Regions from separate parts of the Embleya sp. NPDC050154 genome, predicted to be linked through region 3. Evidence: riboswitches for the same ligand, from Rfam matches in the RefSeq annotation. Region 3 holds a riboswitch; each other region holds the start of a gene.

Region 1 (10,431 bases), on a different contig from region 3:
GCGCTGGAGGGGCCCATCGCGAGCGGCGTACGCGTGCACATCGGGGTGAGCGCGCGGGTGGCCCGCGCCGACGGGCTGCGCGGCGCGCTGGAGGAGGCCTGGCACGCGGGCCGGATCGCGGCCACCAGGTCCGGCCGGGTCGAGGTGGTCGGGCATGCCGAACTCGCGTCGCACGTCGCGCTGTTGGCCGCGGTGCCGGAGGACGTGCGGCGGGCGTTCCGCGGGCGCCTGCTGGAGCCGCTGCGCGCGTACGACGCGAGCCATCAGGCCGATCTGGTCGGCACGTTGGAGGTGTTCCTGGACTGCGACGGGTCCTGGACGCGGTGCGCGGCGCGGCTGCACGTACACGTGAACACACTGCGCTATCGGATCGGCCGGATCGAGGAGTTGACCGGGCGTCAGTTGGCCCGGCTGGAGGACAAGGTGGACTTTTTCCTGGCGCTCAAGCTGCGCTGAGCGGGTCCGGGACGCCGCCGCGTGCCGGCGGTGGGCCGCGGAGAAGCGCGCGGCGCGCCCTCGACAGGCCGCGGCGCGCCCTCGACAGGCCGCGGCGCGCCCTCGACAGGCCGCGGCGCGCCCTCGACAGGCCGCGACGCGCCCTCGACAGGCCGCGACGCGCTCTCGACCGGCCCGCGCCGGGCCGACCGCGCGGCCGGTGTGCGCCGTGGTGGGTCAGCCGAAGGACACGCCCGACGTGACCGGGGTGACCGTGCCGGTGATCGCCTTGGCCCCGGGTGAGGACAGGAACGCGACCGCGTCCGCGATGTCCTCGGGCAGGGTGATCCGGCGCAGCGCCGACGACTTGGTCATCTCGGCGCGCACCTCGGCCTCGGGTACCTGTCGGCGGGCCGCGATGTCGGCGATGTACGCGGCCAGCTTGGCGTTCTCGGTGTAGCCCGCGACCACCACGTTCACCCGCACGCCGTCCGGCCCGACCTCCTTGGCCAGCACGCCGGAGGCGACCTCCATCGCGGCCTTGGTCGCCGCGTACGCGCCCAGGTTCACCAGCTTCGCGCGCGGCGCCTCCGAGCTGATCTGCACGATCGAGCCCCCGCCGACCGCGCGCATGTACGGCAGCGCGGCGCGCGAGACGGCCAGTACGCCCAGCACGTTGATCTCGAACGCCCGCCGGAACTCCGCCGGATCCAGGTCCTCCAGCCGCCCCGAGGGGTTGTAGGTGGCGACGTTGACCACCACGTCGACCCGGCCCAACTCCCGGGCCGCGGTGTCCACCAGCGCCCGGCACTCGGCCTGGTCGGCCAGATCGGTGGGTATCGCGAGCACCCGACGGCCGATCAGCCCGCCGATCTCCTCGGCGAGTCGGCGCAGCGGCTCGGGTCGGCGCGCGGCCAGCGCCAGATCCGCGCCGTCCCGGGCCAGGGCGATCGCGCAGGCGCGCCCGATGCCGTCGCCGGCTCCCGCGACGATTGCGACCCGTGCGTCCGGTTCCTCCGCCATCGATACCTCCGTGACGTGCCAAAACTTCGTAACTCGCCACCCGTCCTACCGCACGGTGCTTTCAATCGCCATGATCATCCGGTTGGGTTACTGTGCGCGGCCGTTTGCCGCCGAAGAGTCAACCCGGCCAGCCGTACCGACACCACCGGAGGCACCGATGCCCACCGTCGTACTGATCGGAACGCTCGACACCAAGGGATCCGAATACGCGTGGCTGGCCTACCGGCTGCGGGCTCGGGGAGCCGAGGTGGTCCTGATGAACGTGGGTGTGCTGGGCGAGTCGCTCGCCCAGGCCGACGTGCAGGCATCGGACGTCGCGGCGGCGGCCGGCACCGATCTGGCCGACCTGCGCACCCGCGCGGACCGGGGCGCGGCCACCGCCGCGATGGCCGAGGGCGCCGCGTCCATCCTGCGTGAGTTGTTCGACCAGGGCCGGGTGGACGGTGTGCTCGCGATGGGCGGCTCGGGCGGGTCGGCGATCGCCTCCTACGCGATGCGCGCGCTGCCGGTCGGTGTACCCAAGCTGCTGGTCTCCACGATGGCCGCGGGCGACGTGTCGCCCTACGTCGGCGCGGTGGACGTCACGATGATGTACAGCGTCGTGGACATCGCCGGGATAAACCGGCTCTCCGAGCGGATCCTGGGCAACGCGGCGGACGCGATCGCGGGCATGGCGGGCGGCTACGCCGAGGATCGCGCGGCGGTGGCGGGGGTGAGCGGCGAGGGCCGTCCGCTGGTCGCCGCGTCGATGTTCGGGGTGACCACGCCGGCCGTGGACGCCGCGCGCGAGCGGCTCACCGAGCTGGGCTACGAGGTGCTGGTCTTCCACGCCACGGGCGCCGGCGGCACCTCGATGGAGAACCTGGCCGAGGCGGGCTTCCTGGCCGGGATCCTCGACCTGACCACCACCGAGCTGGCCGACGACCTGGTGGGCGGGGTGCTGAGCGCGGGCCCCGAACGGCTGACCGCGGCCGGGCGGATGGGGCTGCCGCAGGTGGTCAGCGTGGGTGCGCTGGACATGGTCAACTTCGGCCCGCGCGACACCGTGCCCGAGCGGTTCGAGGAGCGGAAGCTGTACGTGCACAACCCGACGGTGACGCTGATGCGCACCACGCCGGCGGAGAACGCCGAGCTGGGTCGGCGGATCGCCGCGAAACTGATCGCCGCGACCGGTCCCACCGCCCTCTACCTGCCACTGCGCGGGGTCTCGGCGATCGACGTCGAGGGCGCGCCCTTCTACGATTCCGTCGCCGACAAGGCGCTGTTCGACGAGTTGCGGTCCGGACTCGCGGGCAGTGCCGTCGAGTTGCACGAGGCGGCGACGGACATCAACGATCCGGCGTTCGCCACGGCGGCGGCGGATCGACTGCACGAGATGATCACGAAGGGACGTGTGGACTGAGATGGACGGACGCGAGGCGCGGGGCCGACTGCACAGGACGGTCGGGCAGGGCGGCGTCGTGATCGGCGCGGGCGCGGGCACCGGATTGTCGGCCAAGTGCGCCGAGGCCGGCGGCGTGGACCTGATCATCATCTACAACTCCGGCCGCTACCGGATGGCCGGCCGCGGCTCGCTGGCCGGGCTGCTGCCGTACGGCGACGCCAACGCGATCGTGGTCGAGATGGCCGGCGAGGTGCTGCCGGTGGTGCACGGTACTCCGGTGCTGGCCGGGGTGTGCGGCACGGATCCGTTCCGGATCATGCCGCACTTCCTGGACCAGCTCGCCGCGATGGGCTTCGCGGGCGTGCAGAACTTCCCCACGGTCGGCCTGTTCGACGGTGTCTTCCGGCAGAACCTGGAGGAGACCGGCATGGGCTACGACCTGGAGGTGGAGATGATCCGGCTGGCCGCCGAGCGCGGCCTGCTCACCGCGCCCTACGTCTTCGACCCGGAGCAGGCCCGCGCGATGGCCGCGGCCGGCGCGGACGTCCTGGTCCCGCACCTGGGGCTGACCACCAAGGGCAGCATCGGCGCGAGCACCGCGGTCTCGCTCGACGAGGCGGTGGAGCGGGTGCAGCGCATGCGCGACGCGGCGGCGGAGGTGAACCCGGACGTGCTGGTGCTGTGTCACGGCGGGCCGATCGCCGAGCCCGAGGATGCCGCGTACGTGCTGGCGCACACCACCGGCGTGGTGGGCTTCTTCGGCGCCTCCAGCATGGAACGGCTGCCGACCGAGACGGCCATCACCGAGCAGGCGCGGGCGTTCAAGGCGATCGGAGCCCGGTAGGCGCCGCGCCGTACGAATCCGGGCAGCACGTGCCGGGCGCCGGGCGGTACCGGTGGGACGCACAGGGCGTCCCACGTCGGAGGCGGGAAGCACAGGGCGCCACCGGCAGGAGACACATCCACCACGACCGCGAGGAGTCGCGTGTGTACAAGCTGACCGTGCTGTATGGCCACCCCGAGGACCCGGCGGCGTTCGACGCCTATTACTGGGAGAAGCACGTCCCGCTCGCCCGCACGATGCCGGGATTGACCGGCTGGACCATCGGCAAGTGCGATCCGGACCCCTCCGGCGCGCAGCCGCCCTATTACCTGGTGGTCGGGTTGTACGCGCCGACTCGCGCGGGTCTCCAGGCGACCCTGGATTCGCCCGAGGGCCGGGCCACGGTGGCCGATGTCGCCAATTTCGCGACCGGCGGCGCGACGTTCCTTTGGGACGAGGAGCGGGTAGTCGTACCTGTGGAGCTGCCCGCGACGGAATAGCCCGACGGTGAAGCACGGGTGACCACGCGGCCGCGCACCGTGGACGCCGGCGCCGTGACCTGCGAGGATGGCGACATATCGGGCAAATCGGTGTTATTCCTGCTTATGGGGCACCTCACAAAGCGCCCGAAATGTTTGCCAACCCGGCGGCCCGGTGCGTAGCTTCGTGGTTGTTCGCACAAGCGGACTCCCCGGGCGGTACGCCGAATCCTGCCGCCGCCCGAGGGAAGCAGTCGATATCGACTGGCGGCAGGAGCGGGGGAACCAAGTGAGTGCCGGCATCGGCAATGTCGATGCCGTGGGGTGAAGTCATGCCTGTTTTCAGGCGAGGCCGGGCCAATCGTCCGAACCCGACAGCTAACTTCGTAGGCGCCCGACGAGGTAATCAATGACCTTCCGTGCCATCACCGCTCCCGTTCGCTCGCTCTCTCGTGGCCGTCGCGCCGGCATCGCCGTCGCCGCCGGTGCGGGTCTCGTCCTTCCCCTCGTGGGCATGGCGGGCAGCGCGAACGCGGCGTCCTCGTCCACGTGGGACGCGGTCGCGCAGTGCGAGAGCACCGGGAATTGGAGCATCAACACGGGCAACGGCTTCTCCGGCGGTCTGCAGTTCACCCCGAGCACCTGGAACGCCTTCGGCGGCGGCGAGTACGCGGCCAGTGCCGCGCAGGCGAGCAAGGCACAGCAGATCGCGGTCGCCGAGCGCGTGCTGGCCGCGCAGGGCCCCGGCGCCTGGCCGGTCTGTTCGCAGAAGGCCGGTCTGGCCAAGGGCGGCAACGCGTCCGCCACGGCCGAGTCCTCGACCACCGGCAAGACCAAGGCCCAGGACGCGCCGAAGGCCGCGGCCAAGGCCGAGTCGGCGACCGAGACCGCACCGCGCAACTCCGGCGCCGATGCGCCGAAGGTCCGGGTGCAGCCGAAGCAGGACGTCGCTGCGCAGGACGCGTCGAAGTCGGCCGCGAGCAAGCAGGCTTCGGGCTCCGGCAGCTACACCGTCAAGGCCGGTGACACGCTCTCCTCCGTCGCCGCCAAGCTCGGCGTCAAGGGTGGCTACCAGGCCCTGTACAGCGCCAACTCGGGTGTCATCGGTGACAACCCGAACGTGATCAGCGTGGGCACCAAGCTCTCCGTCTGACACACGAACGGCAACACGTGGGCCCCGTCGAGTACTTCGGCGGGGCCCACGCCCATGTCCGGTCGGTGGTGATCGAAACGGGATGTCGATTGGCCGTGTTGCCGTTCGCTTCGTCGATCGATCAGGCCCGGCTGGGCAGTTCGGCGGGTTCGGTGGACCGGGTGGGGGCGGGGATAGCCGGTTCGTCGGCCGCTTCGCCGGACGCGGATCCGGTGTGGTTGAGCAGCAGGTTGAGTACGACCGCGATGATCGAGCCGGCCGAGATGCCGGACTCGGCGATCATCGCGACCTTGTCCGGGAACGCGTGGTAGAAGTCCGGGAACGCGATCGGGAAGACGCCGAAGGCCAGGGCCACCGCCACGATCAGCGCGTTGGGTCCGGTGTCGAGGTCGGCCTTGCCCAGGGTGCGGATGCCGGCCACCGCGACGGTGCCGAACAGCACCACGCCGGCGCCGCCGAGGACCGGCTGCGGGACGAGCGCGACCAGGCCGCCGACGATCGGCATCAAGCCCATCAGGACCAGGAATCCGCCGCACACCGCGACCACGAACCGGCTGCGGATGCGGGTCAGCGCGACCAGGCCGATGTTCTGTGCGAAGGCCGTGCACGCGAAGCCGTTGAACACCCCGCCGAGCGCGGTGGCCAGGCCGTCGGCGCGCAGGCCGCCGGCTATCGTCCGGTCGTCGGCGGGTTTGTCCACCACCTCGCCCAGCGCGATGATGTCGGCCGTCGACTCGGTCATGCAGACGATCATCACCACGAGCATGGACACGGTCACCGACACGTCGAACTGCGGCGCGCCGAAGGCGAACGGCTGCGGGACCTCGAAGACGGCCAGGTCGCCCAGGGCGCCGCCGTCCACCTTGTCGAACGGGATGGCCAGCAGGGTGCCGAAGAGCAGGCCGAGCAGGATCGCGATGCGCTGCAGGAAACCGGTCAGCACCCGGTGCAGGACCAGGATCGCGACCAGCGTCGCCGCGGCGAGCCCGAGGTTGGTCGTCGAGCCGTAGTCGGCCGCCTTGCTGTCGCCGCCCTGCGACCAGTTCCCGGCGACCGGCAGCAGGGACACCCCGATCAAGGTGATCACCGTGCCGCTGACCACCGGCGGGAAGAAGCGGATCAGTCGACAGAAGACCGGCGCGAGCAGGAAGCAGAACACGCCCGAGACGATCGTCGCGCCGAAGATCACCGGCAGTGTCGCGTCCTGCTTGGCCGCGGCCACCGCCAGGATCGGCGAGACCACCGCGAAGGTGACGCCGTTGACGAACGGCAGTCGGGAGCCGATCCGCCAGAAGCCGAGCGTCTGCAGCAGCGTGGCGAGCCCGGCGATCAACAGGCTCGCCCCCAGCAGCGTGGTCAGCTCCGCGGTGGACAGGCCCAGCGCCCCGCCGATGATCAGCGGTGGCGCGGCGACCCCGGCGTACATCGTGGCCACGTGTTGCAGGGCGCCGGCCAGCATGCGCCCCGGCGGCAGCATCTCGTCCACGGGGTGCACGGGCGACGCCCCGGTCCCCGGTGACGCCCCGGCGGTGGCATCGCCCGGCGATCGTGCCGCGCCCGCGGTCTTCCTGGTGGTTCTCCAGCCCATGATCGGCGCCTCCACATCGGATGCCGTCGTAGGACGGCCCGGCCCATTGGACGTACTGGATCGCAGGATCGGGCAGTGGGAGTGGATGCGGATCCGGGGCGTTCCCCTGCCGAGTATTTCGCTATGCGGAATCAATATTCCGTTGATCAGAAGGAGACTGTAGGGACGGGCCGGATCGGCGGTCAATAGGCACAGGCGTCGGCGGTTCGGGCCGGTCACATCTTGTGGCTTCCTCCGAACGCGGCGTCGATCTTCGGAAGGCGGCTGGATGGCATTCTCAACTTATTCGGGCAAAACGTACCAGCGACGATAAGATTGCGTTTGGAACGCCCTTGCGGCGTTAAATTCTTTTGACATAGGTTCTTCTGACCGTGGTTCCTGCTTTCTCCTGAGAGGGTTCCATGTCGAACATGACCCGCGTAGCCGTCCGTACCGCCGTAGACCACCCGCTGTGGCCCGTGCTCAAGGAAGCCGTCGCCGACCTGCGTCCGTTGCAGGCCAAGGACGGTTCGATCGAGCCGTCCGAGCACGCGTCCGCCCGGGCGCTGGTCGCCGACATCACGTCGGCGGTCACCGGGCTCGCACCGCTGTTCCCGCACGACGAGGCGTACCTGGAAGCGGTCGTCGCCGACTTCGCCCGCTGGGCGGCGGATGGCTTCGGCCGTCCCGACTTCCTGGACTCGCTCGTCGCGTTCCGCCCGGAGCAGGCTCGGCGCGACGGTCTGGAGCACCTGGTGGTGTTCCCGATGACCACCCAGAACGGCAATCCCAACCGCAACGTCGAGGCCGTGCTGCTGCGGGTGGTGTGGCCGCAGTGGCTGGCCGCGCTGGAGGCCGAGCGCTACGACAACGCGATGTTCGTGCCGGTCGCGTTCGTCGACTTCACCGCCGGCTACGACACCGACTCGGCGGTGCTCTTCCCGGAGACGGTGGCCGTGCGCGAGGTGCCCAGGTTCACCTGGGGTGGCATCTTCTGCGACCGCGAGGCGGCCCGCTTCCGTCGGGTCGCGGCTGCCGCCGCACACAGCCTCGATCTCGAACTTCCGTCGGAAGCAGCGGAGTTGGTGGAGAACCAGCAGCTCGCGCAGGACGCCTTCGTGTTGTGGGACCTGATTCACGACCGCACCCACATGCGCGGCCACATGCCGTTCGACCCGTTCATGATCAAGCAGCGGATGCCGTTCTGGATGTACGCGCTGGAGGAACTGCGCTGCGACCTGACCGCGTTCCGCGAGGCGGTCGCGCTGGCCGGCGAGGGCGTGGCGACCGCGCGTTCGGTGCAGTACGCGGTGATCTTCGACCGGCTGTTCCGCTTCCCGGTCACCGGGGGCCGGGTGCGCAACTACGACGGCTTGGGCGGGCAACTGCTGTTCGCCTACCTGCACCGCGCGGGTGTGCTCGAGTGGGCGGACAACCGGCTGACGGTGGACTGGGACCGGATCACCGAAGCGGTGCTCGGGCTGTACGAAGAGGTGGACCAGCTCTACCGCGAGGGTGTGGACCGGCCGAAGGTCGGCCACTGGCTGGCCGGCTACGCGTTGGTCGCCAAGTACGTTTCCCCGCACCCCGGTTCGGTGTGGGCCAAGGGCACTTCCGCGCTGCCGATGGACGGGCCGCCGAAGGCGCTCGTGGACGCGGTGTTGCCCGACGAGTTCCCGCTGAGCATGTTCTACGAGGCGCTGAACCGGCGGCTGCGCGACGTGATCGCGTCCACCCGCGGGATCACCGCGGACAGCCCGGTGGAGCGCCTGGCGGAGGACGAGGACGCGGCCGCGGCGTCGTGAACGCCGCGGCGAGGATCCGTGGTGAGCGGTTCGGCGACACCGGGACGAACAGTGGACAGTGAACGGCAGGGTGAACGAGGAGTGGGCGTGACGAAGGGTCTCGACGGCGCGGTGATCGCGGTCGCCGGCGCGGGTGGGCCGACCGGGCGGGCCGTGCTCGCGCGGCTGGCCGGCGCCGGGGCGCACGTGTACGGCGCGGACGCGGACGCCGGGCGATTGCACGAGAGCGTGGAGGCCGCGCCCGGTACGCACGGCGCGGTGGTGGACCTGCTCGACCCGGCCGCCACGCGCCGGTGGGCGGACGACGTCGAGCGCGAGCACGGGCGGGTGGACGGCCTGGTGCACCTGGTCGGGGGGTGGCGCGGCGGCAAGCGGTTCGCCGACAACTCGCTCGAGGACTGGGCGCTGCTGCACGACCTGCTCGTGCGTACCGTGCAACACACCAGCCTGGCCTTCCACGAAGCACTCGCGCGCAGCCCGCGCGGGCGGTTCGTGCTGGTCTCCGCCGCTGCGGCCGGGCAGCCCACCCAGGGCAACGCGGGCTACGCGGCGGCCAAGGCGGCCGCGGAGACCTGGACGCTCGCGCTGGCCGACGCGTTCGCCGAGTCCGACGCGGCGGCCACCATCCTGGTGGTCAAGGCGCTCGTGAACGACGCGATGCGGCAGGCTCGACCCAACGCCAAGTTCGCCGGATTCACCGACGTGGCCGATCTCGCCGTCGAGATCGCCGGTCTGTGGAACACCCCGGCCATCGATCTGAACGGGAAACGACTGTGCCTGAACGTCCCCTGACCCCGCGTCACGACCCCGACACGCGCGGCTTCGCCAGCGACAACTACGCGGGCATCCACCCCGAGGTGCTGGCCGCGATCGGCATCGCCAACGGGGGTCACCAGGTCTCGTACGGCGAGGATGTCTACACCGAGCACCTCACCGAGGTCTTTCGCGCGCATTTCGGCGAACGAGCCCAGGTGTTCCCGGTGTTCAACGGCACCGGCGCCAACGTGGTCGGTCTCCAGGCGATGACCGACCGCTGGGAGTCGGTGATCTGCGCCGCGTCCGCGCACATCAACGTGGACGAGTGCGGTGCGCCGGAGAAGGTGGCCGGTCTCAAGCTGCTCGCCGTGGACACGCCGGACGGCAAGCTCACCCCCGAACTCGTGGACACCCACGCGTGGGGTTGGGGCGACCAGCACCGCGCGCAACCGCGGGTGGTCTCCTTCGCGGAGAGCACCGAACTGGGCACGGTCTACACGCCGGACGAGATCGCCGCGCTGGTCGCGCACGCGCACGAGCACGGCATGCTCGCGCACCTGGACGGCTCGCGGCTGGCCAACGCCGCCGCCGCGCTGGACGTGCCGCTGCGCGCGCTGAGCACGGACGTCGGCGTGGACGTGCTGTCCTTCGGCGGCACCAAGAGCGGCCTGATGTTCGGCGAGGCCGTGGTCGTGCTCAACCCCGACGCGGCGCGCGGTGTCGGGTACCTGCGCAAGGCCGCGATGCAACTCGGGTCGAAGATGCGGTTCATGTCGGTGCAGTTCGAGGCGCTGCTCGCGGGCGACCTGTGGCTGCGCAACGCACGGCACTCGAACGCGATGGCCGCCCTGCTCGCCGAGCGGGTCGCCGACCTCGACGGCGTGACGCTGACCCGCACGCCGCAGGCGAACGCGGTGTTCGCGGTGCTGCCGGCGGATGTCACCGAGCGGATGCAGAAGCGGTTCCGGTTCTACACGTGGGACGAGTCGATCGGTGAGGTGCGCTG
Region 2 (10,431 bases), on a different contig from region 3:
TACTGCCACCTGACCCGGGCCAAGATCCGCTCCGGCCCGGTCAAGGCGGGTGACGTGATCGCCTACAGCGGCGACACCGGCAACAGCACCGGTCCGCACCTGCACTTCGAGGTGCGCCCGGGCGGCGGCGCCCCGATCAACCCGCTCCCCTGGCTCCGCGCGAACGGCCTCGACCCGACCTGACGGCGGGCCCGTCGGGCCGGCGTCGGCTCGCCGCCCGCCGGTCCGGGCCCCGGCGATCTACCGTGGACGCATGACCACTTCCGAGCCGCAGTTCGCGGCCGAGACGGGAAAGCGCGGGGAGTTCGTCCGGCAGGCCAATCGGTTCACCGGACGTCCCGACCCGGAGGCCGGCCGATACCAGCTGGTCGTGTCGTTGGCGTGTCCCTGGGCGCACCGGGCAGTGATCGTGCGGCGCCTGCTCGGGCTGGAGGACGCGCTCGGGCTGTCCGTCGTGGACCCGATCCGGGACGAGACCGGCTGGCGGTTCACCAATCACCCCGACGGGCGCGATCCGGCCACCGGACTGGCCTTCCTCGCCGACGCCTACCGGGCCAGTGACCCGACCTACGCCGGCCGGGTGACCGTGCCCGCGATCATCGACCTGCGGGCCGGGCACGTGGTCACCAACGACTATCCGCAGATCACCCTGGACCTCGCCACCCGCTGGACCGCGCTGCACCGCGCCGGCGCGCCGGACCTGTACCCGCGGCCGCTGCGCGCCGAGATCGACGCGATCAACGCGGACGTCTTCCGGGACGTCAACAACGGCGTGTACCGCTGCGGGTTCGCGACCACGCAGGAGGCCTACGAGGCCGCGTTCGACGCGCTGTTCGCCCGCCTGGACGCGCTGGAGGAGCGGCTGGCCGGGCGGCGCTACCTGGTCGGCGACACGATCACCGAGGCGGACATCCGGCTGTTCACCACGCTGGTCCGCTTCGACGCGGTCTACCACGGCCACTTCAAGACCAACCTGCGCAAGCTGACCGAGTATCCGGTCCTGTGGGCCTACGCCCGCGACCTGTTCCAGACCGAAGGCTTCGGCGACACGGTCGACTTCGACCACATCAAGCGGCACTACTACGTCACCCACGACATGATCAACCCGACCGGCGTCGTACCCAAGGGGCCGGACGCGGCGCTGTGGCTCACGCCGCACGGACGCGGCTGAACGCGGACACGACGAGCGCGCGGGGGGCCGTCGGCCCCCCGCGCGCTCGTACCCGCCGGCGCCTACTTGCCCAGGTCCACCGTCGGCGGCTCCGGGTCGGGGCGGTCGTCCCCGATGTCGGCCTCGCCCGGCGCGTCCCCCGCCGCCTGGGCCCCGGGTGCGTTCTCGGCCGTGTCGTCGGCGTGCGGCTCGGCGAGGTCCTCGCTCACATCGTGGACCGCGAGCGAAGCGGTCGACCCGAGCGAAACCGGCGGCTCGAGCGACGCGCTCGATGCGAACGACGCGGTCGGCTCCGACGAGGCTCCCGGCTCGAACGACGCGACCGACTCCGGCGAAGTCGTCGTGGGAGCCATCGGCGGCATCGACGCCGCCACCGGCTCCGGCCCGCCCTTGGGCAGCAGCGCCCACAGCGCCCCCGCCAGCCCGGCCAGCCCCACCCCGATCGCCGCGGTGGCCAGGACCCACTGCGCGCTCACCGACACGGCACCGGTCGCCCGCAGCAGGTAGGCGACCGCGATGCCGGTGAAGACCGCGCCCGCGATCAGGGCCATGGGGTCGAAGCGGTACCTGTTCAGCCTCATCGGAAATCGCCCTCCATCCGGGTCGCGGTGCACTGTCGGGTTCTGCGGATGCCGATCGGGTCGGCCGTCGGCGCGCTCATCGGGGCTCCCGGCCGTCGTCGCCGTTCAGCAGTTCGACCTCGCCCGCGCCGACCTTCAGGTCGAGCGTGATCGTCCCGCGCCCCGGCCCCGCCTCCGGAGCCGTGGTCTCCACGCGCCGCGGTCGGTAGCCGTCGTCCCGGCCCGCCGGAGTGCGCACCTGGCCGACGTCGGCGCCGCCCCGGAAGACCACCGTGACGTCCTTGGGCACCCAGACCTGGATCCGCCCCGCGCCGATCCGGGCCTTGACCGTCGCGCTGCCGCCGGCCCCGAGGTCGAGCCGACGCAGGTCGATGTCCATCGTGCCCACGCCCAGCTCGTACGAGGTCGGCAGCGCCGAGACCGAGGTGGGCGTATAGGTGCGCTCACCCGACGGGCCGGTCAGCGGCACGGTGATCGCGGTGACCGCGGCAAGCAGCGCGGTGAGCACGACGGCGGGCACGATCAGCAGCCGGGCCCGGCCGAACCAGGAGCCCGCGAGCAGCCCCAGGCCGACGATGCCGAGCAGGATCGCGAGCGCGACGGTGAGCGTCACGTCCGCGGCCCCCGTGTGGTCCAGGATCCACAGCAGACCGCCGGCGGCGGTGGCCGCGGACAGCGTGGCCAACCGCAGCCACGAGCGCGGGCGCTTGGGCCGCACCGGCTCCGGCGCCGAGGCGGGCCGGTTCTCCTCCGCGGACCCCGAGCCCGGCACCTGCCACCACATCGGCGGCCCGGGCACCGTCGCGCCCTCCGGCCGGGCGTCCACCTGGGTGGGAGCCGGCGTCATCGCCACGACCCCGGCCGTGCGGACCGCGGCCTCGTGCTTCTTCTTCGTGTCGGACCACACCATGAACAACACCACGGCGGTGATCATCAGCAGCGGGATGGACGGACCGAAGCCCGAGTCCAGGTAGGTGAAGAACAAGGCGACCCCCATGACGGCGACCGCGGCGGCGGCCAATGCCCCGTGGTCGAACTTCCTGGAGAGGATCCGCCGCAGCAGCGGCTGTTCCTCGCCCCGGGCCGGGATGAACAGCCAGCCCAGGCTGTACACCAGTACGCCCACCCCGCCGAAGAGCGACAGCACCGCGAACACGATGCGGAAGATCACGGGGTCGAGGCCGAAGTGCTCGCCGAGGCCGCCGCACACACCCGAGACCATCCGGTCCTCGGTGCTGCGCAGGAGCTGCGGGCGAAGCGTCGTCGTGGGCGCCGCGGACGACCCCGGAGGGCCGCCCGGGACGTCGCCGGCCCGGTCGCCGGCCGAGATACCGGGTTTCATGTCGTCGTTCATGGGTCCATCGTGGCGCTCCCGCCGCCCCGTTCCCATCGGGCTCCGCCCTGGCCCGCCCCTGGTTCGACCCTGAGGGCGAATCAGGGTCGAGCCCTGATGCGTCGGGGCTTGCCGGCGTGTGACGATCGGTCGTGTGACCGCCGTCCACCCCCCGCCCGCCGCGCCCGTCCGGCCCGTGCCGCCGACCCCGCGGCTCCGGCGCGCCGCCTCCCACCGGTTCGCCGGCGGCGTCGCGCGTGGTCTGTCCGAGCACCTCGGTGTCGAGGTGCTGCTGCTGCGGGTCGCCTTCGTCGCGCTCGCGTTCTTCGCGGGTCTGGGGATCGCGCTCTACGCGGCCTTTTGGATCTTCGTACCGCAGGGCGCGGGGGCCACGACCCCGCCACCGCGCGAACGTGGTCGGGAGCGGCATCAGGCACTCGCCCTGATCATCGTGCTGATCGCCGCGACCATGCTCACCGGCGTGGGCGCGACCACGAGCGGAAGCAAGGTCGGGGACTGGATCTGGCCGCTGCTGGTGGCCGGCCCCGGGGTGATCCTGCTGTGGCGCCAGGCGGACGAGTCGCAGCGCAACCGGTGGTTCTCGCTGGACGGGCGCAGCCGGGTGGCCGGCGCGCTGCGCACCTTCGTCGGCGCCACGCTGGTGCTGGCCGGTCTGGTGTTCTTCTCGTTCGGCCGGGGCGGCCTCGGCGACGCGCTGGCCGCGATGCGCGGGGCCGGGCTGCTCCTGGTCGGGCTGCTGGTCATCTTCGGCCCGTATCTGCTGCGACAGACCCGCGAGCTGGGCGCCGAGCGTCGGGCCCGGATCCGGGCCCAAGAGCGGGCCGAGGTGGCCGCGCACGTGCACGACTCGGTGCTGCACACGCTGACGCTGATCCAGCGTCAGGTCGACGACCCGCGCGAGGTGGCCCGGCTGGCCCGCGCGCAGGAGCGCGAGCTGCGCGCGTGGTTGTACCGCCCCGACGGCGAGGAACCGGATCGCACCTTCGCCGCCGCGCTGCGCTCGACCGCCGCCGAGGTCGAGGACGCGCACGGCGTGTCGATCGAGGTGGTGTCCGTGGGCGACTGCCCGGTGGACGACAAGCTGGCCGCTCTGCTGGCCGCCGCGCGCGAGGCGATGGTCAACGCGGCGAAGTACGCGGGCGGCGCGGCGATCTCGGTGTTCGGCGAGGCCGACGAGGACACGGTCACCGTCTTCGTGCGGGACCGCGGACCCGGCTTCGACCCGGACGCGGTGCCCGCCGACCGACTCGGTGTGCGAGAGTCCGTGCTGGGGCGCATGCGCCGCAACGGGGGCGCCGCGAACATCCGCAGCGAACCCGGCGAGGGCACCGAGGTCGAGCTGGAGATGCGCCGAGCCGAGGCCGGCCGGGCCGCTGTGGGAAGGACGAACACGTGAACGCCACCGAGACGAGCACCGAGCACCCCGAGGACGCGCCGCGTACCCGGGTGGTCCTGGTCGACGACCACCGGATGTTCCGGACCGGCGTGCGCGCCGAGATCGGTGAGGCGGTCGAGGTGGTCGGCGAGGCCGACGACGTCGCGAGCGCGGTGGCCGTGGTCACCGAGACCCGTCCCGAGGTGGTCCTGCTCGATGTGCACCTGCCCGGCGGCGGCGGGGTCGAGGTGCTGCGCCAGTGCGCGTCGTTGATCCCGGCCGTGCGCTTTTTGGCGCTGTCCGTCTCGGACGCGGCCGAGGACGTGATCGGGGTGATCCGCGGCGGCGCCCGGGGCTATGTGACCAAGTCGATCACCGGCGACGAGCTGATCCGCGCGATCGGCCGGGTCGGCGAGGGCGACGCGGTGTTCTCGCCGCGTCTGGCGGGCTTCGTGCTGGACGCGTTCGCGGCCACCGACGTGCCGCCGATCGACGAGGACCTGGACCGACTCACCCAGCGCGAGCGCGAGGTGCTGCGGCTGATCGCGCGCGGCTACGCGTACAAGGAGATCGCCCGGCGGCTGGTCATCTCGGTCAAGACGGTGGAGACCCATGTGTCCGCCGTACTGCGCAAGTTGCAGCTCTCCAACCGGCACGAGCTGACCCGCTGGGCGACCGACCGCCGGCTGGTCTGACCGGACCGGCGGTATACCCCGGCACACACGACGGCGCCCGTCCTCGGAACGAATCCGAGGACGGGCGCCGTCGACGTGTCGCCGGTGTCCCGTGGGCCTAGCCGGGTCGAATGGCCGCGAGGAACGGCATCGAGTCCAGCGGCGCCTTGGTCACGGTCTTGCCCGGACGCGGGGCGTGCACGATCTGGCCGTTGCCGATGTACATGCCCACGTGCCGGTTGTCCGAGTAGTAGAACACCAGGTCGCCCGGCTGGAGGGCGCTCTTGGCGATCTTGGGACCGTCGTTGATCTGGGTCCAGGTGGTGCGGCTGAGCGAGACGTTCGCCGCCTTCCAGGACGCCTGGGTCAGGCCGGAGCAGTCGAACGAGCCGGGGCCCTCGGCGCCGGAGACGTACGGCTTGCCGATCTGCGCCAACGCGTAGCTGATCGCGGCCTGGGCCCGGCCGGAGGCCGGGATGTTGGTCGCCGGCGCGGTGTCCTTCTCCTTGTCCCGCGAGCTGCGGTCGGGCGTACGCGAGGTGTCGCCCGCGTGCTCGTCCGAGTCGAGGACTTCCTTCTTCTGCTGCTCGGTGAGCGTGTTCAGCAGCCGCTGGGCCTCGGAGAGCTTGGCCTGGATGTCGGCCTTGTTCTTGTTCAGCTCGGTCCGCAGCTTCTCCAGTTCCGCGAGCTGCGAGGAGGCCTCGGTGCGGTCCTGCTGGAGAACTCGGGCCTGCGCCGCGATCTGCTTCAGCTTGGCGGCCTGCTGGCCGTCGAGCTGGGACATCATCTGCGACTTCTGCAGGTAACCCTCGGGGTCGCCGCTGAGCGCGAGCGAGAGCGACGGCGGCAGGCCGCCGCTGCGGTACTGGTTGGCCGCCAGGACACCGATCTGGTCGCGCAGGGCGTTCAGCGCGGCCTGTTCCTCGGCGATCCGGGCCTGCGTCTGGTTCGCGGTGCCCTGCTGCTTGGTGATCTGCTCCTCGACGCCGTTGGCGGCGTCGGTGGCCTTGATCACGTCGCTGTGCAGTTGGTTGACGCGTTCCTTGGTCTGCTGGAACGACTGCGCGGGATCCGCGCTCGCGGTGCCGGCGAAGGTCATCACGCCGGTCATCGTCGCCGCGGCCGTGACGACGGTCGCTGCGGTACGGACGGCGGTGCGCGGCTTGGGCTTGCGGTGCTGCCCGGGTCGACGTTGGGACGCCACTGGTGGCGGGTCTCCTTCCTCGGCCGCCTACCGGGTTAGCTGACGGGTTCGGGCGGAAGAAGGCGCCCTACGGTGCCGGAGCACCGATTCACCCCAGGGACTGCGAGGGTCCCCGGTTCCGGCTTCTCGTCGCGACGACGGTGGTCACCCACCGTCACCGAAACGCGTCCCCGAATTCGGCGGAGGCGATCGTGTCGACCGGGTGGCCGACGTCGAGCCGATCGCCTGTCGCAGAACACTAGTCACAGGCGTGTCACGACCATCACCATTGGCCTCTGCATTGCCAAAACTTTACCAAGGTCACCGTTTCCTTCTCCCCGTATCACGGGAAAAGCGCCCGGATTCCCGAAAGTCGATCTTGAGCCGTTTGGCGCATATTGCCGGCGTATGACCAACCGGAAGGTCCCTTATCGGCCGCCGGCTAAGCTGCGACCCGCAACGACGACGGCGTCCCGGGCGCCGCGCGAGGAGCCGACGAGGAGTTGTACGACGTGGACGTTCTGCGGCAGATCCTGCTGGTCCTGCACATCGTGGGCATTGCGTCCCTGCTCGGCGGCTTCCTCACCCAGATGTCCGGGCTGCGCACCGGCGACGTGCGGATCGTGCCCGCGATGACGCACGGTGCGCTGACCATGCTCGTCACCGGTCTGGCGCTGGTCGGGGTGGTCCAGGCGGGCCTGGACCAGGACGTGGACAACGCCAAGATCGGCACCAAGCTGGTGATCCTGCTGGCGATCCTGCTGCTGGTCTGGGGCAATCGCGCCGCGGACCGGGTCTCCCCGAAGGTCCTCGGCGCGATCGGCCTGCTGACCGTGGCGAACATCGCCATCGCCGTCATGTGGACCTGAGCCGGCGCCGGGCCCGCCGGCTCACCGCCCAGGCGCGTCCTCGATCTCTCGCCGAATGCGCTAGGCGGTGTCCACCACCCGGAACACCTCGGCCATCCGCCCCGCGCCCAGACCGAACCGCAGGGCATTGCGGCCGAGCATCCCGGTGACCTCCTCGCGCAGCCCGGACAGATGACTCGTCTGACTCGCGTGCGACAACAGCGCCGCCATCTTGCGCTCGAACACCGCGCTCACCTCGACCGCGTGGTCCGGATCCCCCGTCGGCGACAACCACGTCTCCGGCACGGTCCACTCCCGCAGTCCCTCCGCGTCCAACAGCTCGGGGTGCGCGAAGGGGTTCCGGGCGTCCGGGTAGATCGCCCGCATCGCCGCCTCGCCCGCCTCCAGATGATCCGGATGGCTGGGCGCGAGCCGCGTCCAGTCCCGCTCGGGGCTGGGGATCACCATGCGCTGCGGCCGCACCTGCCGAATCACCCGGGTGATGTCGCGCCGCAGTTCGAGGGTCGCGGCCAACCGCCCGTCCGGGTAGCCGAGCCAGTGGAGCCGCTTCACCCCCACGTGCGCCGCCGCCGCGGTCTGCTCGGCCCGCCGGATCCCGCCGATCTCGGATCGCGGCACCGCCGGGTCGAAGCCGCCCGCGTCCCCGTCGGTGACCAGGCAATAGCTCACCTCGATGCCGGCCTCGGTCCAGGTCGCCACCGTCCCCGCCGCCCCGTAGTCGATGTCGTCCGGGTGCGCGGCCAACACCAGCACCCGTTCCACGTCACGATCGTCCAGCACGATGTACTCCCTTGATCGGATCGATCCCCGACCGGTGATCCACCGATCCCGATCGACGTGATGCCGGCGGCGAAAACCCGTCGTCGGCGCAATGATCTCCGCTCTGTACAAAGGGCCGAGCACGACTCGCTTGTTACCCACCTAGACTCGGGGAACGATGAGCAGCCTCTTCGACGACATCCCCCTGCCCGGTTTCGAGACCGCGGCCAAGAAGTCCCCCACGAGCCCCGCGGACGACATCCCGCTGCCGCCCGAGCCGGACGAGAACCACGTGTACGGCCTTCCGGAGGACTATCCGGACGACCTGTACGAAGGGCAGTACGCACCGCCGCCCGAACCGCGCGACGCCTACTACCGCAACGGCGCGCCGCGCCCGGTCGTGGATCCGGCGCGGCTGCTGGACGGAATGAACCCGCAGCAGCGCGCCGCGGTCGTGCACGAGGGGTCCCCGCTGCTCATCGTGGCCGGCGCGGGCTCCGGCAAGACGCGCGTGCTGACCCACCGGATCGCGTATCTGCTCGCGGCCCGGGACGTGCACCCCGGCGAGATCCTGGCGATCACCTTCACCAACAAGGCCGCCGCCGAGATGCGCGAACGGGTCGAGGCGCTGGTCGGGCCGCGCACCCGGGCCATGTGGGTGTCCACGTTCCACTCGGCGTGCGTACGCATCCTGCGGCAGCAGTACAAGAAGCTCGGCATGAGCTCGTCGTTCTCCATCTACGACTCCGCCGACCAGCAGCGGCTGATGGCGATGGTCTGCCGCGACCTGGACCTGGACCCGAAGAAGTTCCCGCCGCGCAAGTTCAACGCCCAGGTCTCCAACCTCAAGAACGAGCTGGTCGACCACGAGGACTTCGCGGCGAAGGCGATCAACGAGACCGAGCGCATACTCGCTCAGGCGTACACGATGTACCAGGAGCGGCTGCGCCAGGCCAACGCGCTGGACTTCGACGACCTGATCATGACCACGGTGCATCTGCTCCAGGCGTTCCCGGACGTCGCGGAGCACTACCGGCGGCGTTTTCGACACGTGCTGGTCGACGAGTACCAGGACACCAACCACGCGCAGTACACGCTGGTGCGCGAACTGGTCGGCGGCGCGGCGGGCAGCGGCCCCCGGCGCACGGTCGACGGCGACCTGGTGAACCCTGCCGAGGCGGGCCTGGCCGAGATCGAACCGGCCGAGCTGTGCGTGGTGGGTGACGCGGACCAGTCGATCTACGCGTTCCGCGGCGCGACCATCCGCAACATCCTCGACTTCGAGGCCGACTACCCCGACGCCACGACGATCCTGCTGGAGCAGAACTACCGCTCGACGCAGACCATCCTCAGCGCGGCCAACGCGGTGATCGAGCGCAACAGCAATCGGCGCGCGAAGAACCTGTGGACGGACGCCGGCGAGGGCACCCCCATCGTCGGGTACGTCGCCGACGACGAGCACGACGAGGCCCAGTTCGTCGCGGACGAGGTGGACCGGCTCACCGACGCGGGCAAGACCAAGCCGGGCCAGGTCGCGGTGTTCTACCGGACCAACGCCCAGTCCCGCGTGTTCGAGGAAGTCTTCATCCGGGTCGGGCTGCCGTACAAGGTCGTCGGCGGTGTGCGCTTCTACGAGCGCCGCGAGGTCCGGGACGTGCTCGCCTACCTGCGGCTGCTGGCCAACCCGGACGACACCGTCTCGCTGCGGCGGATCCTGAACGTGCCCAAGCGCGGCATCGGCGACCGGGCCGAGGCGTGCCTGGAGGTGCTCGCCACCCGCGACCGGATCCCGTTCGCCCAGGCACTGCGCCGCGCCGAGGACGCGCCGGGCCTGGCCAAGCGGTCCGCCAACGCGGTCAAGGGCTTCGTGCAACTGCTCGACGACCTCACCGCGGTCGTGGACGGCGGCGCGGGCCCGGCGACCGTGCTGGAGGCGATCCTGGAACAGACCGGCTACCTGGCCGAGTTGCAGGCGTCCAGCGACCCGCAGGACGAGACCCGGATCGAGAACCTCCAGGAACTCGCGGCGGTGGCACTGGAGTTCGAACAAGCCCAGGCTCAGGAGGGTGGCTCCGGCACGTTGGCCGACTTCCTGGAGCGGGTCTCCCTGGTGGCGGACTCGGACCAGATCCCCACCGACGGCGAGGACGGCGGCGTGGTCACGCTGATGACCCTGCACACCGCCAAGGGCCTGGAGTTCCCCACGGTGTTCCTGACCGGTCTGGAGGACGGCGTCTTCCCGCACATGCGCTCGCTGGGCGACGCGAAGGAACTGGAGGAGGAGCGCCGACTGGCCTACGTCGGCATCACCCGCGCCCGGGAGCGGCTGCACGTCACGCTCGCGAAGATGCGCAGCGCGTGGGGCGCGCCGTCGTACAACCCGCCGTCGCGCTTCCTGGGCGAGTTGCCCGAGAAGCTGGTCGACTGGCGCGGTACGTCCCCGTCGGCGGCCAAGGCGCTGTCCG
Region 3 (10,431 bases):
TTCGCCCAGCCGCGCGGCCTGGTGCCGGGCCCACGCTCGATCCGGTGTGCCGTCGAGGAAGGTGACGGCCGCCTCCACCTCGTAGGGATGGGTGGTGGCCAGAGTCTCGACGGCGGTCCGGCAGAACTGTGTCGCGCTCGGGAGCCACGGGTGCTCGACGCCGGCGCGAAGCAGCGCCCCGACGATCCAGCCGGTCGGGATCAGGCCTGCGGTCGGCGGGTCCGGCACCACCAGCCACGGCGGGTGCGGATAGTCGCGCAGGCCGGCGAACGCCGGCGCCACCCCGCCCGCCGCGGTCGCCACGCTCGCCAGCCAGTCGCAGAGTCGGGCCGTCTCCGCACTGCGCAGCGCGCCGGTCTCGGCCAGGATCGGCATCGCGGTGCGCAGCGTGGCCGGTTGCGGAAGGGGACCGCGCACGTCCGGTTCCAAGCCGTACGCGAAGCCGCCGTCGGGGCTCCGGTAGGCGTACAACGCGGCCAGCACTCCGGCCCGTTCGTCGTCCACCTTGCCGCTCCCACGCCCGGCGCCCGTGCGGTCCCTCGCTCTGTCGTGCTCGGCCCCGTCGTGCTCGGCCTTGCCGTCCTTTGTGCCGAACAGGTATGCGAAACGGCGTTGTTCCAGCACCCGTCCCGACGTCCACAGGAAACGTTCGGCCCGCTCGAGCATGTCTCGGGTGATCCAGTCCATGACTCGACGCTAGGCCGCCGAGCGCGCTCGGTCTTGAACGAATCGGACACCGGGCGTGCCGCGGCCGGGGGCGTGCCGTGGCACCGATTGCGTGGCCGGGGCGTGTCGGGGCGTCGGACCGACGGTGACGGTTGGAGGAATTTGCCTGCCCGGGGGTTGGCCCGCGCACCGCCGGCCGACCACGGTGGACGGGTCAGCCTCACCGATGTGCTTCGGGGGATGCTCGTGTTCGCTGGTTCTCGTACCCATGGCCTGCGCCGATCCGTGATCGGTGCCGCCGTACTCGCCGCCTCGGCCGCACTGGTCGGCCCGGTCCCGTCCGCGCAGGCCGCCGAGGCGGACCGATCGGCGGGCGCGCACGGCACCTTCGGGGTGCACCGCGACGACCGCCCGGTGGTGGTGCCGTTCCGCACCGGACGCGACGGCGAGGCCCTGGTGACGCTCACCGTCGCGGCACCGGGCCTCGACTGGGGTACGCCGGGCAAGGAGTCGGCGGTGCTGCAACTGCTCGTCGACGGGCGGCCCGCCGGTGACGTGGTGGTCTTCGGCGCCACGCCCACCGAGCGTAGCTTCGCCCTCGGCGCGCTGCGCAGGGGCCGGCACAAACTGACGCTGAGCTATGCGGCCGATCGCTCGTCGCCGGCCGGATCGGTGGTCCGGGTCTCCCGGCTGCGCACCGAGACCATCGCCACGACGGACCGCGAGCACGCCGTGGCCGCGAACGCGCCCGTGTTGTACGGCCGCGGCATCCCGGGTGTGCCCGGCGGGGCGACCGGCCCGTTCCAGAACGCGGTCTCCGACACGCCGGTGTCGGCCTGGTACCAGGAGACCCCGGCGGCGACCGCCGGGAACCGGGTGCTGACCTACACGATCGTGTGGAGCAACGAGGACGGCGGCACCTCGACACCGGCGCTGATGGCCCGCTGGGGCCGCACCACCGACATCGAGTGGGCCTACCGCGTCGAGGTGGACGGCCGAGGCAAGGCGGTGCCGGGCACCGCGTACTTCCAGTCGCCCGACCACGGCACGAAGTTGTTCGCCGGCCGCTACGAGGACGGCCACCCGCTGCTGCAGACGTGCACGCTGAACAACAACCTGTGCGACGTCGTGGACAACCCGATGCGGTTCGCGCCGGCGGCGGTCGAGCGGCTGGTCGATCCGAAGAAGACCGCGCGCGAGGAGATGGTGGACCGGCACCCGTGGGTGTATCCGGTGATGACCGACGAGGTGCGCCGCGAGGGCCGGGTCGTCGCCGACCCGCCGGCGGACACCACGACGCTGATCGCCGACCCCCGGGACTACCTGTACGCGGTGGTCCGCAAGACCACCTCGGCACCGCCGCCCGGCGCGGCCGGCTGGGCCGGTGTCGCGCTCGGTGTGCGGATCAAGGGCGACCCGACCCTGTACCGCTCGGACCGCGGGCGGGTGGACTGGTCGCTGCAGCGCGACGATCCGGCGGCGACCACGGTACGACTCCCGCACGGGACGCGGGCGTCGGACATCGTCGAGGTGGTGGCGATCCGAACGGTGGCGGGTGTCGACCCGGGCACCACGGTCACGGTGAACGGGGTCAATCGGGCGTTCCTGCTGGGCGAGGACGACCGACCCGGGCGGGCAGTGCCGGTCCGTCCCGAGAAGCCGGTCACGTTGACCGCGGCGGCGCCGGAGGCGGTGCTGTACCGCCGATGAGCCGGTCGGCATCGGGCACCGGCCGGGCTTGATGGGGTGTTCTCAAGCCGCGGTCGGAAATCGGGCGCCGGGAGGGCCGGAATCGGCCCCGCCCGGCGCCCGGTCCGTTCAGGATGCGGGCACCGGCACGCGCGGCTCCGGCACGGTCGGCGGCTCGACCGGGCCGCCCTCGGAGAGTCCGAAGCGATCGTGCAGCCGGCGCAGCGGCCCGGGCGCCCACCAGGTGGCCCGGCCGGTGAGGGCCAACACCGCCGGCGCGAGCAGGCTGCGCACCACGAACGCGTCGACCAGGACGGCCAGCGCGAGTCCGCCGCCGAGCATCATCGTGTTGGTCACCCGCGAGGTGCCGATCGCGAACATCACCACCGCCAGGACACACGCCGCGGCGGTGATGATGCCGCCGGTGCGCGCCAGTCCGGTGGCGACCGCGCCCCGGTGGTCGCCGGTGCGGTCGTGCTCCTCCTTGATCCGGGAGATCAGGAACACGCCGTAGTCCATGGACAGTCCGAACGCGATGCAGAACATCAGCACCGGCAGCGCGGTCTCGATCGACCCGGTCGGGGTGAAGTCGAGCAGGCCGGACAGGTGGCCGTCCTGGATCACCCACACCACCGCGCCGAACATCGCGGTCAGGCTCAGCGCGGCGAACACGATCGCCAGGATCGGCAGCACCACGCTGCCGGTGAGCAGGAAGACCAGGACGAACGTGGTGAGCAGGATCAGGCCGCCGGCGAGCCACAGTCGGCTGCCGATCGCGTGCTTGGCGTCGACCAGCTCGGCGCTCTGTCCGCCGACCAGGGCCGGCCCGGGCGCGGGCACGGCCCGCACCTCGCGCACCAGATCCTGACCGGCGGCGGAGAGGTCCTCGACGGCGGGCACCACCGAGATGTACGCGCTGCCGGCGGCTCGCCGACCGGCCTCGGCCGGACCCGGGGCCGCGCTGCGGGCACCGTGCTCGAAGGTGCCTGCGGGCCCGACCACGCGGGCCACACCGTCGATCGCGGACAGTCGGGCACTGTAGTCGGCGGTGCCGTCGGGTTGCCGCGCCGCGCCCACCACGATCTCGATCGCGCCGGTGGGGCGTCCGTCCACCTGGTCCCGGATCACCTGTTGGACCTGCCGGGATTCGGCCGACTTCGGCAGTTGGCGATCGTCGCCGGTGCCGAACTGCACGCCCAGGAAAGGCAGTCCGAGCGCGACCAGAACGCCGGTGGTGAGGACGGCGACGATCGGCGCCCGGCGCATGATCGCCTGGGAGATCCGATACCAGCGGCTCTCCGGCTGCGCGTGCGGCGCGGCCGGGCGCACGGGCCGCGCCCGGCCGACGAGTCGGCGCAGCGGCACGCGCAGGTCGCCCCTGTCCACCCGGTCGCCGAGCAGGACCAGCGCGGCGGGCAGGATCACCAGCGCGCCGAACGCGGCGAGCAGTACGACCGGGATTCCGGCGTACGCGAACGAGCGCAGGAAGTACTGCGGGAAGACGAGCATCGCGGCCAGGGAGACGGCGAGGGTGAGTGCGGAGAAGACCACGGTGCGCCCGGCGGTGTTCAGCATCACCGTCACGGCGCGGATCGGCGGGGCGCCGGCGGCGAGTTCCTCGCGGTAGCGGCGGACCACGAACAGGCCGTAGTCGACGGCCAGGCCCAGGCCCAGCACGGTGGTCAGGTTCTGCGCGAACACCGAGACGTCGGTGACCGAGGAGACCATGCGCAGCACCGCGTTGGTGCCGACCATGGCCAGGATGCCGACGCCCAGTGGCAGCAGCGCGGCGACCAGGCTGCCGAAGACCAGGATCAGGATCAGCAGGGTGATCGGCAGCGCGATCAGTTCGGCGCGGACCAGGTCCTCGGAGATGGTCTTCTGCATGTCGTGGCGCACCGCGACGCTGCCGCCGAGTTCGACCTTCAGCGCGCCTCGGGTGCCTCGGTAGTCGGCGGCCAGGCGTTCGAACGTGTCGGAGGCGGCGGTCTCCTCACCCCGGACGTGGGCCAGGACGAGTCCGTGTCGGCCGTCGGCGGTGCGCAGGGTCGGTGCGCCGCCGTTCCAATAGGAGACCACCCCGGCGACATCGGGTTCGGCGCCGAGTCGGTCGGTCAACTCCTTTGCCTGGAGCGCGACTTCGGGTGCGTCAAGGGGGCGGTCGGCGCCGACCAGGAGGACCAGGTTGGGGCGGCTGCCGGGGAAGTCGCGGTCGAGGGCGGTCGCGGCACGGGCCGAGGCCGAGTTCGGGTCGACGGCACCGCCGCCGAGCAGGTGGTCGCCGACGCCGCGGCCGAGCAGTCCGGCGCCGATCAGCAGGAACAGGGCCGTGATCAACAAGAGCCGGGGCCGGGCGGTGGTCAGGCGGGCCAGGGCAGCGAACATCGCCGAACCCTTCCGTAGAGTCGATGGATCGTATGTGGAACATACGATATGCAAAGCCTTTCGTCTAGATGACATATGTTCGCGGACCGCTAACATGTGGACATGACGGACCGACCCAACACCGGGCGGCCGCCGATGGGAGCACGGACCGGGTACCGGCTGGTCAAGCTGGCCGATCTCCTGTTGGCGCTCGCCGATCAGACGCTTTCCTCGCTGGGCGTCAAGACCAAGCACGTGCATGTGCTGGAGACCCTGCTGACCTACGAGTCGTTGTCCCAGCAGGACGTCAGCCGACTGCTCGGGATCGACCCCAACGTCCTGGTCGGCGTACTCGACGATCTGGAGGAGCGCGGCTTCGCCGAGCGTCGGCGCAACCCGCACGACCGACGGCGGCACGTCATCCAGGTCACCGCCTCCGGACGCGAACTGGTCGCGGAGAGCACCCGGTTGCTGAGCGCGGCCGAGGACGCGTTCTTCGCCGCCGTCTCGGCCGAGGACCGGCGGATCGTGCACGACGCGTCCGGCCGGCTGCTGGCCGCGCATCGTCCCGGGTGGTCCGACGACGGATCCGACGCGAGTTGCTGAGCGGCCGCTTCGGTGCGGCGCCTGGATCGAGGCGCCCGCCGGGCGACTGCGGTTCCACTCGGGCCGGGTTCGGATGCGAGCCCGGGCCGGTCCGGATTCCGGCTCGGGCCCGGATTCACGCTTGCGTCCGGGTACTTCGCCACTTCTTCGTCTCTTCTTCGCCCGACCGCCATGATCCGACTCCCCGCGCATCACTTCGCGCGGGCCAGGGTGTGGGCGTCGACGGTCGATCGTCGTCGACCGGAGCGAGAAGGAGACGTCCATGTCCGGATGGAAGACCGTCACGGCCGCGATCCTGGCCGGGGCCGCCGTTGTCGCCGCCCCGGGAACGGCCGCCGCCGCGGATCGTCACGGTGGCCACCACCGCAAGTCCTTCGACCTCCAGGCGCACCGAGGCGGTCTCGGGCTGACCGTGGAGAGCACGCTCGCGTCCTTCGCCAAGGGTCTGGACCTGGGGGTGTCCACGCTCGAACTGGACGTCCAGATCACCGAGGACGGCCGGGCCGTGGTCACCCACGACCGCAAGGTCGACGGACGCAAGTGCGCGGACACCAAGCCGGTACGCGCCGGCGACCCGGAGTTCCCCTACGTCGGCAAGTACGTCAACACGCTCAGCCTGGCGCAGGTCCGCACGCTGGACTGCGGATCGCGGCAGTTCCCCGGCTTCCCCGCGCAGACCACCTCGCCCGGAGCCCGAATGCCGCTGCTCACCGAGGTGTTCGACCTGGTCAACCGCCGGCACGCGCGCGGCGTGAAGCTCAACGTGGAGACCAAGGTCGAGGCCGGCGCGCCGCAGGAGACCGCGCCGCGCGAGCAGTTCGTACAGGTCGTGGCGCGCGAGGTGCGCCGGGCCGGGCTGTTGCGCCAGGTCACCGTGCAGAGCTTCGACTGGGGCGCGCTCAAGCGCATGCGGCAGGTCGAACCGCGCCTGCCCCTGGTCGCGTTGACCAACTACGACTTCCTCCAGGTCGGCAAGCCCGGCGCCTCGCCCTGGCTGGGCGGCCTGGACATCGACGACTTCGACGGCGATCCGCTGCGCGCGATCTCCTCGTTCGGCGCCGGCACGTTCTCGCCCGTGCACGGCTTCCCGCAGGACGGCAAGGTCACCGACCCGAACTACCGTCCCTACGTGACCCGCGACATGGTCGCCCGGGCACACGCGTCGGGCATCAAGGTCGTGCCGTGGACCGTCGACGACCCGGCGACCATGGCCAAGCTGATGGACGACGGCGTGGACGGTCTGATCACCGACTACCCTGACCGGCTGCGGGAGTTGATGGCCGCACGTGGGCTGTCGCTGCCCAAGCGCTACCCGGCGCGCGGCTGATCGGCGCGATCCGCCGGAGACTTCGGCGTCCGCAGGGGTGGGGACGCCGAAAAGGGCCGGGCCCGTCGACACTCGGTCGACGGGCCCGGCCCTGGTACGGCTACCGCGTTGGTGTGGCTATCGCGGTGTGGTTACCGCCTGATGACGCTCGGCTCAGAGGTTGACGCCGTGCGCGCGCAGGTAGGTGACCGGGTTGATGCCGCTGCCGTAGTTCGGCGTGGTGCGGATCTCGAAGTGCAGGTGCGGGCCGGTCACGTTGCCGGTCGCGCCGGAGAGGCCGATCTGCTGACCGGTGCTCACCGTGGCGCCGACACGCACGCCGATGCTGGACAGGTGGGCGTACTGCGAGTACTTGCCGTCCGCGTGCTTGATCACGATCTCGTTGCCGTAGGCGCCGCCGTTGCCGGCCTTGACCACGGTGCCCGAGGTGATCGCCTTCACCGAGGTGCCGGTGGCGGCCACGAAGTCCTGGCCGGTGTGGCTGCCGCTGGACCACAGCTTGCCGCCGGTGCCGAACGCGGTGCCCAGGCCGCCCTTCACGGGAGCGACGTAACCGGACGCGTTGGCCGTGGTGGACTCGGCCTTGGCCGAGGACTCCTTGGCCGCGACCGGGGCCTTCTCCTTGACCTCGACCTTCGGCGCGACCTTCACGGACGCCGTGGTCTTGGTCTCGGTCTTCGGCGCGGCCGGAGCGGTCTCGGTCTTGGTGCTGCCGGACTCGGTCGAGGCCGAGGCCTTACCGGAGAGCGAGAGCTTCTGACCGATCTGGATGACGTTCGGGTTGCCACCGATCACCGAGCGGTTGTCGGCGTACAGCTTGTGCCAGCCGCCCTCGACATCCTTGGCGGCGGCGATCTTGGAGAGCGTGTCGCCCTTGACCACGGAGTACGAGGTGCTGGTCGACGCGGACTTCGCGGCGGCCGCCGGGACGACCTCGATCTTCGGGGCCGGAGCGGACTCGGCCGGCTTCTCGGCGGCCTTCGGGGTGACCTTGACCGTGGACTTGGTGCCGGGCGAGACGGCCGGCGCGGCGCTGCCCTTGGTCAGGCCCGCCGGGCCGGAGGTGTTCGGCCAGGCGCCGGGACCCTGTACGGCGAGAACCTTCTCGGCGATGGCGATCTGCTGGTCCTTGGTGGCCAGGTCGGCACGCGGGGCGTACTGCTGACCGCCGAACTCGTTCCAGGTGCTGATGGTGAACTGCAGACCACCGTAGAAACCGTTGCCGGTGTTGATGTGCCAGTTGCCCGAGCTCTCGAGCATGGCGACCTTGTCCCAGGTGGAGACGGAGGCGGCGTTGGCGGTGGCGAGACCGGTGACCAGCGGGGCGGCGACGATCGCGCCGGCCATGCCGAGGGTCAGCGCGAGACGCGTCTTCTTGGGCATGCGGGCAGGGGTGATGAACGACTGCACGAAGATTTTTCCTTCTCCCACGCCTACGAAGTGAGCTGTCGGATTCGGGCTGGAGAGTCTCGCCCGGCCGTGTTCGGCCCTCCTGAGGAAGGGACGGGCACGGCTTCACCCCAAGCCGTCGTCATGGGCGTCCGTGTCACGGACGCCCGGGACGGCATTCCACTTGGTTCCCCCGCTCCTGCCTTTCGGGTTTCGTACCGTGGCCTCGCTCCGGCGGCAGGATTCGGCGAACCGGGAGACCATTTCGCCGAGCACCGGACCGGTGTGGCGAAGCACCAAACTACGCACACCCTCGACTCGGATCCAAACATCACGTTTCGCCGAAACAGAAGAATCAGGGCGGAAGGGTGGAATATCGGGACCTAAAGTCCCGAGAAGCGTACGCATTGTGCCCGAATCGATGACATATAGTGGGTATTCGATTACTCAGGGCAGGAATCGTGAAAAGACGGTTTACGGTGCGTACGACCTCCTGACCATCGGTACCCGGCATGTGACGTGCGCCATAGAGAGGGTCGATGGCCGCCCGATATGTACCGCTATCGGTCAGCCGAAAACCAGAGATGCCCCGGTGGCGGCGCCCAAGAGCGCACCAGCCACGGCTTGCGCGACGGTGTGGTGACGCAGTGCGACACGCGACCAGCACACGACGCCGACCGCGAGATAACCGGTCGACCACCACGGTCCGCCCGCGACGGCGAGCAACGCGACGATGCCGGACGCGACCGCGCAGTCGACGCTGATCTTCCACGCCGCGTTCACCACCAGCAGCACCACCGTCATGCCCCACAGCGCGAACATCGCGAACACCAGCCGGGACGGCGCGCCGGCGCCGAGCATGACCGCCGCGCCGATGCCGATCGAGGCCAGGATCACCGCGAAGATGCGCGGACGCTGCCGGCGGTCCACCACGTGCCGGTCGCCCCAGGTACCGCGGCGACGCTCCCACTCGATGTACCCGGCCGGAACGATGCCCGCGCACAGTGCCGCGAACAGACCCCATCCGGCGCCGGTCCACGAGTGGGCGACGAGCGCACCGAAACCGGACAGTCCGGCAAGGATGGTGTTGCGCGGCTGGAGGATGTCGGTGACCACCTGGGCGGCGCCCCGGACACGGCCCGGACCGGGAGCGGCGGTGTGCGCCGCGACCTGGGCCGACGGGCTCCGCACGACTGCGTTGTCCATCCGCGTACGGTAGCGATCGGCTCGGAGCCGCCCGCGCGCGGGCCGGTACGGAATCCGGCCCGACACGGTGATCGTCCCGGGCGTGGCCGAGACCGGCGCGACGGTGTCGCCGCCCCGGTGGACGCGCCGGCGCCGGGCGCTCGCCCCCGGCGCCGGGGGCGAGCGCCACCGGGGATCCGGTCGTGGGATCAGCGGTCGGGGGTGGACGGGCGGACGATGGTGGACATGTAGCAGCCGTAGGTGATGTTGCGGCAGTGGATCTCGGTCACCTCGGGGTCGGCGAGGATCTCGGCGAGGGCGGGCTCGGGGTTGTCGGTGTCGTGGAGGCGTGAGGTGGGGTGGATCCGTCCCCGGGCGTCGTAGGCGCGAAAGACCTGGGGCCGGGCCCGCCACTGGGGCGGGTAGGCGTCGGTGCTCGGGCCGGGGCAGGCGTCGGCGTGCGCGAAGACCGGGCCGATCTCGCGGTACGGGCTCGCCGGGAGCGGCGGTTCGTAGCCGAACAACATGAGCCGCTCGCCCGGCTCGGCGTCGCGCAGGCAGCAGCGCAACGGTTCGCCGCCGCCGGCCGTGTGCGATTCGACCGGGTGGCCGGAGACGTCCAGGCCGGTGGCCCGGACCGAGGCGAGGAGCTCGGCGGGGATCGCTCGGACGACGAAGGTGCGGGTATCCGCGGTGGTGGTCATGCCTCCAGCGTGGACGCGGCCGGGACACGGTGCCGGCGGCAATCGGACACCTCGTTCGGCACCCGGCCTCACCCGGCTCGACCGTCGAGACGACACCAATCCCGGCGGTAGGACGCCCAGTCCGTGTCGGTCGCGGCGAAGTCGACGTACAGTGCGACGCCGAAGTTCGGTCGGCGCGGGTCGTGTCTGGTCAGGCCCAGGCGGACACCGCGCACCGCCGCCGCGACCGTCTCGGCCGAGCCGTGATGACCCCAACTGTTCGCGTAGTAGGCGGGCAGGCCCATCAGCAGGTCGACCCCGGCCGGCGTCGCCTCCAGGGCGAGCTCGGTCTGCTGCGCGACGTAGCCGCCGTACAGCGACTCCAGCGGCATCGCGGTGTCATAGGACATCAGCGCGATCTGGTCGACCCGCCGCGCGACCTGGCCGAAGTATCGCTGCGACCACCACTTGGGGTGATCGCGCAGCGCTTGGAAGACGCTGTGCAGGGACGGCAGCGGATCG

What was found. A riboswitch is a leader RNA that binds a small molecule or an ion and turns the genes downstream of it on or off. The one in region 3 is predicted to bind cyclic di-AMP.
Region 1: linked by a shared signal. The riboswitch ahead of ACIBSV_RS16935 (transglycosylase family protein) and the one ahead of ACIBSV_RS00450 (transglycosylase family protein) in region 3 are both predicted to bind cyclic di-AMP.
Region 2: linked by a shared signal. The riboswitch ahead of ACIBSV_RS34105 (NlpC/P60 family protein) and the one ahead of ACIBSV_RS00450 (transglycosylase family protein) in region 3 are both predicted to bind cyclic di-AMP.

Annotation. Positions count from the first base shown of each region.
Region 1 covers NZ_JBITJP010000007.1:83,765-94,195, forward strand. Annotated here, with positions in the region: gene ACIBSV_RS16910 (helix-turn-helix domain-containing protein) at 1-456, shown strand, start outside; gene ACIBSV_RS16915 (SDR family NAD(P)-dependent oxidoreductase) at 673-1,458, opposite strand; gene ACIBSV_RS16920 (Tm-1-like ATP-binding domain-containing protein) at 1,616-2,860, shown strand; gene ACIBSV_RS16925 (phosphoenolpyruvate hydrolase family protein) at 2,862-3,686, shown strand; gene ACIBSV_RS16930 (EthD family reductase) at 3,830-4,165, shown strand; cyclic di-AMP (ydaO/yuaA leader) riboswitch at 4,362-4,553, shown strand; gene ACIBSV_RS16935 (transglycosylase family protein) at 4,659-5,297, shown strand; gene ACIBSV_RS16940 (nucleobase:cation symporter-2 family protein) at 5,419-6,774, opposite strand; gene ACIBSV_RS16945 (DUF6421 family protein) at 7,287-8,669, shown strand; gene ACIBSV_RS16950 (SDR family NAD(P)-dependent oxidoreductase) at 8,757-9,461, shown strand; gene ACIBSV_RS16955 (threonine aldolase family protein) at 9,443-10,431, shown strand, end outside.
Region 2 covers NZ_JBITJP010000019.1:212,031-222,461, forward strand. Annotated here, with positions in the region: gene ACIBSV_RS34075 (peptidoglycan DD-metalloendopeptidase family protein) at 1-183, shown strand, start outside; gene ACIBSV_RS34080 (glutathione S-transferase family protein) at 254-1,171, shown strand; gene ACIBSV_RS34085 (hypothetical protein) at 1,234-1,752, opposite strand; gene ACIBSV_RS34090 (PspC domain-containing protein) at 1,829-3,106, opposite strand; gene ACIBSV_RS34095 (PspC domain-containing protein) at 3,240-4,502, shown strand; gene ACIBSV_RS34100 (LuxR C-terminal-related transcriptional regulator) at 4,499-5,176, shown strand; gene ACIBSV_RS34105 (NlpC/P60 family protein) at 5,274-6,359, opposite strand; cyclic di-AMP (ydaO/yuaA leader) riboswitch at 6,369-6,506, opposite strand; gene ACIBSV_RS34110 (hypothetical protein) at 6,851-7,207, shown strand; gene ACIBSV_RS34115 (PIG-L deacetylase family protein) at 7,268-7,987, opposite strand; gene pcrA (DNA helicase PcrA) at 8,145-10,431, shown strand, end outside.
Region 3 covers NZ_JBITJP010000001.1:99,049-109,479, forward strand. Annotated here, with positions in the region: gene ACIBSV_RS00425 (hypothetical protein) at 1-687, opposite strand, end outside; gene ACIBSV_RS00430 (hypothetical protein) at 907-2,376, shown strand; gene ACIBSV_RS00435 (MMPL family transporter) at 2,485-4,740, opposite strand; gene ACIBSV_RS00440 (MarR family winged helix-turn-helix transcriptional regulator) at 4,843-5,325, shown strand; gene ACIBSV_RS00445 (glycerophosphodiester phosphodiesterase family protein) at 5,588-6,652, shown strand; gene ACIBSV_RS00450 (transglycosylase family protein) at 6,806-8,035, opposite strand; cyclic di-AMP (ydaO/yuaA leader) riboswitch at 8,068-8,301, opposite strand; gene ACIBSV_RS00455 (hypothetical protein) at 8,609-9,247, opposite strand; gene ACIBSV_RS00460 (DUF1203 domain-containing protein) at 9,436-9,930, opposite strand; gene ACIBSV_RS00465 (hypothetical protein) at 9,999-10,431, opposite strand, start outside.